Regions from separate parts of the Kitasatospora sp. NPDC001175 genome, predicted to be linked through region 1. Evidence: riboswitches for the same ligand, from Rfam matches in the RefSeq annotation. Region 1 holds a riboswitch; each other region holds the start of a gene.

Evidence for each region. Region 1 has a riboswitch for cobalamin ahead of metE (5-methyltetrahydropteroyltriglutamate--homocysteine S-methyltransferase). Riboswitches for the same ligand answer to the same signal wherever they lie in the genome.
Region 2: linked by a shared signal. The riboswitch ahead of ACWDAK_RS11375 (ribonucleoside-diphosphate reductase subunit alpha) and the one ahead of metE (5-methyltetrahydropteroyltriglutamate--homocysteine S-methyltransferase) in region 1 are both predicted to bind cobalamin.
Region 3: linked by a shared signal. The riboswitch ahead of ACWDAK_RS08790 (cobalamin biosynthesis protein) and the one ahead of metE (5-methyltetrahydropteroyltriglutamate--homocysteine S-methyltransferase) in region 1 are both predicted to bind cobalamin.

What each region holds. Positions count from the first base shown of each region.
Region 1 is NZ_JBSFJU010000010.1:134,101-137,546, reverse strand. Features, by position in the region: gene metE (5-methyltetrahydropteroyltriglutamate--homocysteine S-methyltransferase) at 1-1,438, opposite strand, end outside; cobalamin riboswitch at 1,614-1,809, opposite strand; gene ACWDAK_RS10575 (cobalamin-binding protein) at 1,996-2,913, shown strand; partial or broken gene ACWDAK_RS10570 (enoyl-CoA hydratase-related protein) at 3,210-3,446, opposite strand, start outside.
Region 2 is NZ_JBSFJU010000011.1:143,039-146,484, forward strand. Features, by position in the region: gene ACWDAK_RS11365 (helix-turn-helix domain-containing protein) at 1-556, opposite strand, end outside; gene ACWDAK_RS11370 (GNAT family N-acetyltransferase) at 1,200-1,694, shown strand; cobalamin riboswitch at 1,748-1,905, shown strand; gene ACWDAK_RS11375 (ribonucleoside-diphosphate reductase subunit alpha) at 2,063-3,446, shown strand, end outside.
Region 3 is NZ_JBSFJU010000008.1:108,607-112,052, forward strand. Features, by position in the region: gene ACWDAK_RS08785 (cobyric acid synthase) at 1-196, opposite strand, end outside; gene ACWDAK_RS08790 (cobalamin biosynthesis protein) at 252-1,208, opposite strand; cobalamin riboswitch at 1,327-1,508, opposite strand; gene ACWDAK_RS08795 (alpha/beta hydrolase family protein) at 1,760-2,875, shown strand; gene ACWDAK_RS08800 (hypothetical protein) at 3,126-3,446, shown strand, end outside.

The sequences.
Region 1 (3,446 bases):
GGACCTCCGCCTCCATCCGCTCCCGGTACGCAGCGGCGTCGATCCGCCCCGCAGTCAGATCTGCCCGGGCCACGCGCAGTTCGGAGGTCTGAGGGAAGGATCCGATGGTGGTGGTCGGCAGCAGCGGCAGCCCGAGCCTGGCTCGCTGAGCCTCGGCCCGCTGTGGGTATGCCTGGGCGCGGCGCGCGTCGGCCTCGGAGACGGCAGCGGTGCGGGCGCGGACCGCCGGGTCGCGGGTGATCGGCGAGGTGGCACGGGAGGCCAGGTCGGCGCGGTTGGCGGCGAGTTCGGCGGCGATCGCCCCCGCGCCCTCGCGCAGGCCCCGGGCCAGCAGCGCCACCTCAGCCGACTTCTGCTTGGCGAACGCGAGCCAGCGGACGATCTGCGGGTCGATGTCGCGCTCGATGGTGGCGTCGATGGGCACGTGCAGCAGCGAGCTGGACGGCGCCACGTCGACCGTGTCCGCGAGGCCGAGGAGGGTCGCCAGGGTGGCGAGCGACTTCTCCAGGTCGTTGATCCAGATGTTGCGGCCGTCGACCACCCCGGCGACCAGCCGCTTGCCGGGCAGGCCGCCGGCGGCGGCGAGATCGTCGAGGTTGGCGGCGGCAGATCCCGTGAAGTCCAGCGCCAAGCCCTCGACGGGGGCCTTGGCCAGCACCGGCAAGGCCTCGCCGAGGCGGTCGAAGTAGCTCGCGACCAGGAGCTTGGGCCGGTCGGTGAGGGCGCCGAGGTCGCGGTAGGCGCGGGCGGCGGCGTTGAGCTCGGCGGGGGTGCGGTCCTGGACGAGCGCGGGCTCGTCCAGCTGCACCCAGGCGGCGCCGGCGGCGCGCAGGTCGGCCAGCAGCTCGGCGTAGACGGGCAGCAGCCGGTCCAGCAGGGTGAGCGGCTCGAAGTCGGCGGCGACACCGGGCGCGGGCTTGGCCAGCAGCAGGTAGGTGACCGGGCCGACCAGCACCGGGCGGGCCTCGTGGCCGAGCGCCAGGGCCTCGGCCAGTTCGCCGGCGGCCTTGGCCGGGTTCGCGGTGAAGGCGGTGTCGGGGCCGAGTTCGGGCACCAGGTAGTGGTAGTTGGTGTCGAACCACTTGGTCATCTCCAGCGGCGCCACCTCCTGGGTGCCGCGTGCCATCGCGAAGTAACCGTCAAGCGGGTCGGCGTCGACGGCGGCGCGGTGGCGGGCCGGGATCGCGCCGACGGCTACCGTGGTGTCCAGAACATGGTCGTAGAGCGAGAAGTCCCCGGTGGGGACCTCCTCGATGCCGGAGTCGGCGAGCTGCTGCCAGTTCCCCCGGCGCAGGTCGGCGGCGGTGGCCAGTAGAGCGTCGGCGGTGACCGCGCCCTTCCAGTAGCCCTCGATCGCCTTCTTGAGCTCCCGGCCCCGGCCCTGGCGGGGGTAGCCGTACACGGTCGCGATTGCCGCGGCTGCGGACTTCGTGGTCAAGGGACTCTCCTTCGCGAGTCTGTCTCCTCAAGGGCCCGGCGACGGCACGAGAACGCGAAGGGATGACGAACCGGGCGGCGGCCGCCGTGGACGCGCGTGCCTGATCCGCCTGGTATGGTCGCCGACCCGCCCTCGAGGTCACCGGATGTCCACACGCGGATCGTCCGCGGGCGGGCAGCGGGCAGGTCTTCGGACTCGCGGACACACCCACCCGTGAAGGGCGGACACCTACTGGCCGTCGCTTCCCAAACCCGACCCGGGCCCAGTGCGTATGACGGCGGTCGTTCCCACTCACCGCTGCGGGGCAGTCCCGGATTCCCACCGGGTTCCCTCTTACGACACCCTGCCTGGCGGACAGGGCGAACCAGCTGCACCGGCCAGCCTAGAGCCAATCCGCCAGCATCCGGCTGGAGAATCACTCAATCGCCCACATATTGAGACGGCGTCGGATCCTCCCTCATCCGCCCGTGCTCCGTCCGGGACCTCGCCGTACTCGTCGACCGACCCCTGCCGCAGTGCTCCCCACGGCCTGGACCCGGGCTCTCTAGGCTAGGCGCATGCGGATCGTCTCCCTGTTGCCTGCTGCGACCGACATCGCCGCCGAGCTCGGTCTGGGTGGGGCCCTGGTCGGCCGGACTCACGAGTGCGACCGGCCGGCCGCCACCGTCGCGGGGATCCCGGTGGTGACGGCTGCCGAGTTCGACGCCGACCGGCTCACCAGCCGGGAGATCTCGGAGGCCGTCGGCGGCGCGGCCCACCGGGGCTCGTCGCTCTACACGCTCGACGTGGAAAAATTGGCCGCCCTCGCGCCCGACGTCGTCCTCACTCAGGACCTCTGCGAGGTGTGCGCCGTGTCCTACACCGGAGTGACCGAGGCCGTGCGGATCCTGGACGGCGGCCCGCGCGTGCTGAGCCTGGAACCCCGAACGCTCCCCGAGGTCATCGCCTGCCTGGAACACGTCGGCGCCGAACTCGGTGTCGCGGCCACCGCCGCCCGCGTCGCCGCCGCACTGCACGCGCGGCTGGACCGGGTAGCGGCGGCCGTGCATGGCCTGCCCCGACCACGGGTCGTCGCGGTGGAATGGCTCGACCCGCTCTGGCCCGCCGGCCACTGGGTGCCCGAGCAGGTCGAGATCGCGGGCGGGACCCCGCTGCTGGCCGAGGCGGGCGAGCACACCAAGCCCATCACCTGGGACGCGGTGCGCTCCGCCCGGCCCGATGTCCTGCTGGTCCTGCCCTGCGGATTCCCGCCGGCCCGGACCGAGCGGGAATTCCATCTGCTCACCGGACTGCCGGGCTGGGACGAGCTGCCGGCCGTCCGGGACGACCGGGTCTGGATCCTCGACGGCCCGTCCTACTTCAACCGTCCCGGTCCCCGCGTCGTCCGCGGCGTCGAAGTCCTGGCCCAGATCCTGCACGGCGTCCGGACGGGCGACACGGTGACCGTCGACGAGGCCCGCCGCCCGGCCCGTTAGCGACGGCTCCGCGGGGCGCTCCCACCCCCGCCCGACCCGGGTGGGCGAAACCCCGCCCGGGGCGGGGAGGACGCCACCGAGCCGATCGGCCCGCTCAGCCCTACAGTGCCTGGCGGTAGTCAGGACCTCCCCGAGGGAGCGGGGTGCGCGGCAAGGCTGGACTGATTCGTCGGGCTGGTCGTGCCCCGGGTCCGGAGGACTGTCCTCCTGCTCTCGTGGCCGGCGCGCGGTGCCGGCGCGGATTCGGACGTGCCGGCGAGCCGTCCCCGCATCGGGCGGCTCGCCCTGGCGGCGGGTCAGCGGTGGGTGAACGACGGCGGGCGCTTCTCGGCGAAGGCCGCCATGCCCTCCTTCTGGTCTGCGGTGGCGAAGGTGGCGTGGAAGAGCCGGCGTTCGAAGCGGACGCCCTCGGCGAGGCTGGTCTCGAAGGCGCGGTTGACGCTCTCTTTCATCGTGATCGCCACCGGGGTGGACATCGCAGCGATCGTCTCGGCGGTGGCCAGTGCCTCGGCCAGCAGCTGGTCGGCCGGGAC
Region 2 (3,446 bases), on a different contig from region 1:
TCCGCCGGGCGATCCCCCGGGCCACCTCCGCGCCCTGCAGCTTGCGGACCAGGTGCAGGCAGGCGTCGATCCCGGCGGCCGTCCCGGCGGAGGTGATCACCGGATCGTCGTCCACGTAGAGCACGTCGGGTTCGACAGTGGTGCGCGGGAAGCGCCGGGCCATCTCGTCGACGTGCTTCCAGTGCGTGGTGGAGCGGCGCCCGTCCAGCAGCCCGGCGGCGCCCAGCAGAAAACTGCCGCTGCAGATGGACAACGCGCGCGCCCCGCGCTCGACTGCCGCGCGCAGTGCTTCGACGAGCGCCTCCGGATACTCGGCGCGCCGTCCGACCGCGGTGACCACGATCAGGTCCGCCTCGGCCAGCCGCTCCGGCCCGTACGGGACGTCCAGGCCGAAGCCGGCATGGGTGGCATGCCGCCCGGGACGGTCGGCAGCGAGGGCGAAGTCGTACACCGGCAGCCCGTCGTCGCTACGGTCGAGCCCGAACACCTCGGAGGCGACGCCGAGTTCGAACGGGTGGACCGGCTCCAGCACCACCGCGGCGACGTTCTTCAGCATCCGCCCAGGATGCCGTACGCCCTCGTCCGCCTCCGGGCCCCCGGCCCCACGGCGGCGGCCGTCGACCGCCGGGCCGTGCGCACCGCTCCGCATCCCCGTGCCCCTCCCTCGTCCGTCGCCCCTCCCCTGCCCGCCGTCCGGTGACTTCCGCCCCCGTGGCCGGCCGGGCCGCCGGCCGCCGCGGCATCGGCACGCCCCACCCCGCGAGAGGCTGGCAGGATTTCGACGCAATCGGTCGTTTCCGCCACTCGTGACAGCGGCCCGCGCGGACGAGGGTGGAGGACATGACTCCCGAGACCCTCGCGACCTCGCTCGGCCTGATCGGCGCCATCAGCGGCTTCGGACTGCTGGGCTTCCTGATCGGCCGTGAGCTGACCGGACGCGGCGGCGGGCCCGACCCGGGCGGCGGCTACGGCGGTCCTGATGACGGTCACGACGACCCCAACCACCCTTCGGCCCCGGTTCTTCCCGACCGCCCGTACGGCACCGTGCCAGCCGCCTCCGCCTTCCCCGCCAGCGCGTCCCTGCTCCCCACCGGCGCCCGCCCGGCGAGCCCTCCGTCCGGCGCCACACCCCTCGCCGGCACCCGCCCGCCCGCCACCCTGACTGCCGTGTGCACCCTCCCGTCGGGCACACTGTCCGGATGGGCATCCTCATCCGCCGCGCCCTCGAAGAGGACCTCGAAGCCGCAGGTGAAGTCACGGTCGAGGCGTTCGTGGGCGACGGTCACACCTCGCCGGACAGCGGCTACGTCCAGCTCCTCCGGGACGCCGGGCGCCGCAACGAGGAGGCCGAACTCCTCGTCGCGCTCGACCCGCACACCCGGCAGGTCCTCGGCTGTGTGACCCTCGCGGTCGGCGGCACCGAGTGGGCCGACATCGCCGAGCCGCACGAGGGCGAGATCCGGATGCTGGCGGTCGGCGCGGCGGCGCGCGGACGCGGCGCCGGAGAGGCCCTGGTCCGCGCCGCGATGGCCCGCTGTCGGGAGCTCCGGCTGGCCGGGATGGCCTTCTCGACCCGCCCGGCGATGAAGGCGGCGCACCGGATCTACGAGCGCCTGGGCTTCGTCCGAACCCCCGACCGGGACTGGACGGCCGCTCCCGGGATCGACCTGATGGTGTACTCGATCACCTTCTGAACACCCCTCCCGCACAACCATGCGGTTGGTCCGCCTGCGACACACGGCACTACATGTGGTGCCGCATCGTCGGACCGCCACAACATGTATGCTCGCTCTCGCTGTCGAAGCAGGGGAACCCGGTGTGAATCCGGGACTGCCCCGCAGCGGTGAGCGGGCGGCTCTCCAGGCCCCCGCAAGTCCGGCTACCTGCCGACGGTGTGCCACACGGCTTCCCCGCAGATGCCTTGCAGCACCGCAGTACGTCCGGGCCTCGCGGGTGGGCCAGGGGGTAGAGAGCGCGCCGGTCTCCGGTCGTGCTGCACCTCCCTGCGCTCATGTCGGTCCGGACGATCCTCATCCGACGCCGCCGCCAGGAGAGAAGCGCCTTGACCATCGCTGCCTCAGTTGCCCTGCCTTCCCAGGGTTCCGCCGCCACCACCCAGACCGACCCCGGTGCGGCACTGCTTCGGCTCCTCACCGACCGCAGCGTGGACCTCCCCCAGGTGGACCCCGGCCACGTCGCCGCCGCCGCGCTGCGCGGCCGCCACGCCGGCTCGGACTTCGCCGAGCTGCGCGGGCTGGCTGTGGAGGCCGCCGCGTCGATGATCGCCGAGGACCCCCAGTACTCGAAGCTGGCCGCCCGCCTGCTCGCCATGGAGATCGCCGACGAGGCGATGAGCCAGGGTGCCGTGTCGTTCTCCGCCTCGATCGCCGTCGGCCACGCCGAGGGGCTGATCGGCGACGCCACCGCCGCCCTGGTCGCCAAGCACGCCGAGGCCTTCGACGCCCTGATCGACCTGTCGGGCGACGACCGCTTCGAGTACTTCGGCCTGCGCACCGTGCAGTCCCGCTACCTGCTGCGCCACCCGATCACCCGCATGGTGATCGAGACCCCGCAGCACTTCCTGCTCCGCGTGGCGGCGGGCCTCGCGGTGGGCGACAGCGAGCAGTCGGTGGCCGAGGTGGCCGAGCTCTACCGGCTGATGAGCCGCCTGGAGTACCTGACCTCCTCCCCGACGCTCTTCAACTCCGGCACCAAGCACCCGCAGATGTCCAGCTGCTACCTGCTGGACTCGCCGCTGGACAACCTGGACTCGATCTACAACCGCTACGCGCAGATCGCCCGGCTGTCCAAGCACGCCGGCGGCATCGGCCTGTCCTACTCCCGGATCCGCTCGCGCGGCAGCCTGATCCGGGGCACCAACGGCAAGTCCAACGGCATCGTCCCGTTCCTGCGCACCCTGGACTCCTCGGTCGCCGCGGTCAACCAGGGCGGCCGTCGCAAGGGCGCGGCCTGCGTCTACCTGGAGACCTGGCACGCTGACATCGAGGAGTTCCTGGAGCTCCGCGACAACACCGGCGAGGAGGCCCGCCGGACCCACAACCTCAACCTGGCGCACTGGATCCCGGACGAGTTCATGCGCCGGGTCAACGCCAACGAGGACTGGTCGCTGTTCTCCCCGGCCGACGTCCCCGAGCTGGTCGACCTGTGGGGCGACGAGTTCGACGCCGCCTACTGCAAGGCCGAGGCCGAGGGCAAGGCCGTCCGCACCATCCCGGCGCAGACCCTGTACGCCCGGATGATGCGCACCCTGGCGCAGACCGGCAACGGCTGGATGACCTTCAAGGACGCCTCCAACCGCGCCGCCAACCAGACCGCGCTGCCCGGCCGCACCGTGCACTCCTCCAACCTCTGCACCGAGATCCTGGAGGTCACCGACGACTCCGAGACCGCGGTCTGCAACCTCGGCTCGGTCAACCTCGGTGCCC
Region 3 (3,446 bases), on a different contig from region 1:
CGGCCTGCGCCTGCATCGCCTGGGCGCGGCCGATCTCGGCGCCGTCGGCGGTGACGAAGGAGTTGAGCGACATGTTCTGCGCCTTGAACGGCGCCACCCGCACGCCCTGCCTGGCCAGCCAGCGGCAGATGCCCGCCGTGACCACACTCTTGCCCGCGTCCGAGGTCGTCCCGGCGACCAGCAGTGCCCCGCTCATGCTCCTCCGCTCCACTCAACAGTCCTTCTGCGGCCACTCGTTCCCGGGTTGCCGCTCACGACCGCCCCCGCCGCCAGGTCCACAGCGCCCGCCCGGTCACGGTGACCGCCAGCGCCAACGCCCCGACCCGTCGGGAGAGCTGACACGCCCGCTCGATGTCCGCCACCTCGACCGGCCGCAACTCCCCACCGAGCACCGGCCGGTGCTCCACCCGCTCGCCGTACCGCAGCGTCCCGCCCAGCCGCACCCCGAGCGCCCCGGCGAAGCACGACTCGGCCTGCCCGGCATTGGGGCTCGGGTGCGCGGAGCCGTCCCGGCGCCAGACCCGCCAGGCGGTCCGCGGCTCGGGCGCGGCGGCCACCGTGAGCAGGGCGGTCAGCCGGGCACCGGGCCAGCCGGCCACGTCGTCCAGCCGGGCCGAGGCCCAGCCGAAGCGCAGATGGCGCGGCGAGCGGTGACCGACCATCGCGTCCAGCGTGTTGACGGCCCGGAAGGCGAGCAGCCCCGGCGTACCGGCCAGCGCACCCCAGGCCAGCGCGTTGACCACGGCGTCGGCGGTGTTCTCGGCCACCGACTCGACGACGGCGCGGGCGATCTGCTGCTCGTCCAGCGTGCTGGGGTCGCGGCCGCACAGGTGCGGCAGCCGCTCCCGGGCGGCGGCCAGATCGCCGGCCCGCAGCGAACGGCCGATCGTCCTGGCCTCCCGGGTGAGCGAGGTACCGCCGAGCACCGTCCAGGTCGCGGCGGCGGCCAGCGCCGCCTGCCCGTACCGGCTGCGCCCGAGCGCCCGCTCGGCGAGGTGCGCCCCGGCCGCGACCGAACCGACGCAGACTGCGGTGTACCCGGCGCCCGCCGCCCGCCGGTCGCGCCAGAGCGCGCGCTCCACCCGCCCGGCGGCGGCACCGAAGACGGCTACCGGATGCCCGCGCCGGGGGTCGGCGAGGACGGCGTCGGCCAGGTAGCCGGCGACACTGCCCAGTGCGAAGGCGGCGGCGCGGTTCAGGCGGGGCACGGTGCGGACACAGCGGCGGAGGCGGACCGCAAGGCGGGCACGGCCGGGTCGAACGGCGGCCGCACAGCGGCCAGGGCAGCCTGCATGGCGTGCGTGTCCTCACTCAGGGTCCGCGCCCTGGATCGACGTACCGGGGGCGAGAGTCTCCTGGCTCCCGGGTCGGACACACCCTCGGGCCTTCCAGCAGCCGGACGACCGGACCGCCGTGACCATGAGTCGAGCGTGCTCCCCGGTGACAGTGGCGGGACCGCGCCGGATTCGCACCGGCTTCCTCTGCATGCCTCCGTTTGGCTGAAAGATCCCACCACGGTCCGCGACCGGGAGTCAACAAACCGCGCGGAGGGCTTGATCACAGCCGTCTCGGCCGTCCACCGCCCACCGCGCGGCACACCGCACGGGGGTGGCGCCGGCTCCGCGGAGCCGCCCGGCTGCCCGCCGCCGCGAAGGCCCGGCCCACCGTCCGCACGGACGGACTACGCCCCGGTGGCAGGCCCGCCGTGCGGAGAGTGGACTGGAAGGTACCGCCCATGAAGGTCACACCGGGGAGCACTATGCGTTGGGGAACCGCCGCCGCCGTGGCGGCCACCGCAGTAGGAGCCGGAGCTGCGGTCATCCTGATCGGCCGCAGGGTGTCCGAGCGCACGGTCCGTCCGCAGCCCGGGAAGCCGGGCCTGGCCGCCACACTGCGGGTGCACGAGGTCGCCGCCGGACACGTCACCCTCACCCGGGCCCCGCAGACCGTACGCGCGGGCCGGTACGCGCTGGAGTGGGCCGGCGGCGGCCACGCGGTGGTCGGCGGGGTGCTGCGCACCGACATCCAGACCGTCACCCGCCGGCTGGAGCGTGTCGACAGCGGAACCCTCACCGTCGGCACCGAGGTCGAGCTGACCCCCCGGGTCCACCTCGGCGATCCGGCCACCGCCCTCGGCCTCGACTTCACCGAGACCGTCGCCCAGGGCGACCTCGGGCTGCTGCCCGCCTGGTACGTCCACGCCATGCGCGGCACCTGGGTGATCCTGGTGCACGGCCCGGGCGCCGACCGCACCCAGGCGCTCCCGGTGCTCCCGGTGCTGAACTCGCTGAAACTGCCGACGCTGACCGTGACCTACCGGGGCGACGCCGACGCCCCGCACCCACCGGACGGACTCGGCCACTTCGGTGAGACAGAGTGGCGGGACGTCGAGGCGGCCGTAGGGCTCGCCCTGGAGAGTGGCGCGGGACGGGTCGTGCTGTACGGCTGGTCGCTGGGCGCCACGATGTGCCTGTTGACCGCCGCCAGGTCCACCCGGCGGGAGTCGGTCGCCGGACTGGTGCTGGACTCCCCGATCCTCGACTGGCAGGAGAGCGTCCGCCGGGAGAGCGTCCGCGCCGGTGTCCCGGGTGTCCTCGCCGAGCTCGGCGCCCTGGCCGCCGAAGGCCGTACCAAGGTGGACCCGGCGGCCCTCGCCCGTCTCGCGGACGGTACTGACCTGCACCTCCCGACCCTGCTGCTGGGCAGCCCGGCCGACGGCATCGCACCGATCGAGGCCGCCCGCCGGCTGGCGCACCGCCGCTGGGACCTGGTGAGCCTGCACGAGGTGCCGGACGCGGAGCACGCCCAGCTCTGGAACGCCGACTCGGACGGCTACGCCGAGGTGCTGAGGCGCTGGCTCACTCCGCTACTCTGAAAACACTGTCACTCTCCGTAGATATTCAATCACATTAGCTGGAAGTGTCGAGGGTCCGGTTCCGGTGCGGATCTGGCGGATGGTCGATCGATTTGTTGGGTGCACGACAGTCAGAACAAGCCAACCATTCGAATGTCAAGCCCGGTTTGCGGGTTGTTGCCCGATCTCTTCCACCTCTTCACACCGGGCGGCCGAAGACGCGCCGAACCCGATGTGACAGAAGGCCGGTGCACGGGGAAGACTGCACGGCGTGACGTCTCGGAACCCGCGCGACCGTGATGCCCCGCTCCAGCCGACGATCGGTACCGGTGCGACGGTGACCCGTCTGCCCGGTGCGGCCCGCCGCGCCGACGGCGCGTACCCCGGCCACCCCGCCGGAGCCCGCCGCCGCGTCCCGGCACCCAAGCCGGGGCGCGGGAGAGTCCCGGTGCCCGACGGTTTCCCCGCTCCGGCCGAGCTCGCCCCGCTGGCCCGCCGGATGCTCGCGGACGCCGTACGGATCGCGCGCTGGGCCGGCGAGCTCGACAAGGTCGACCGCCGGGGCGAGCTGCTCCCCGAGGACGCCCGGGAC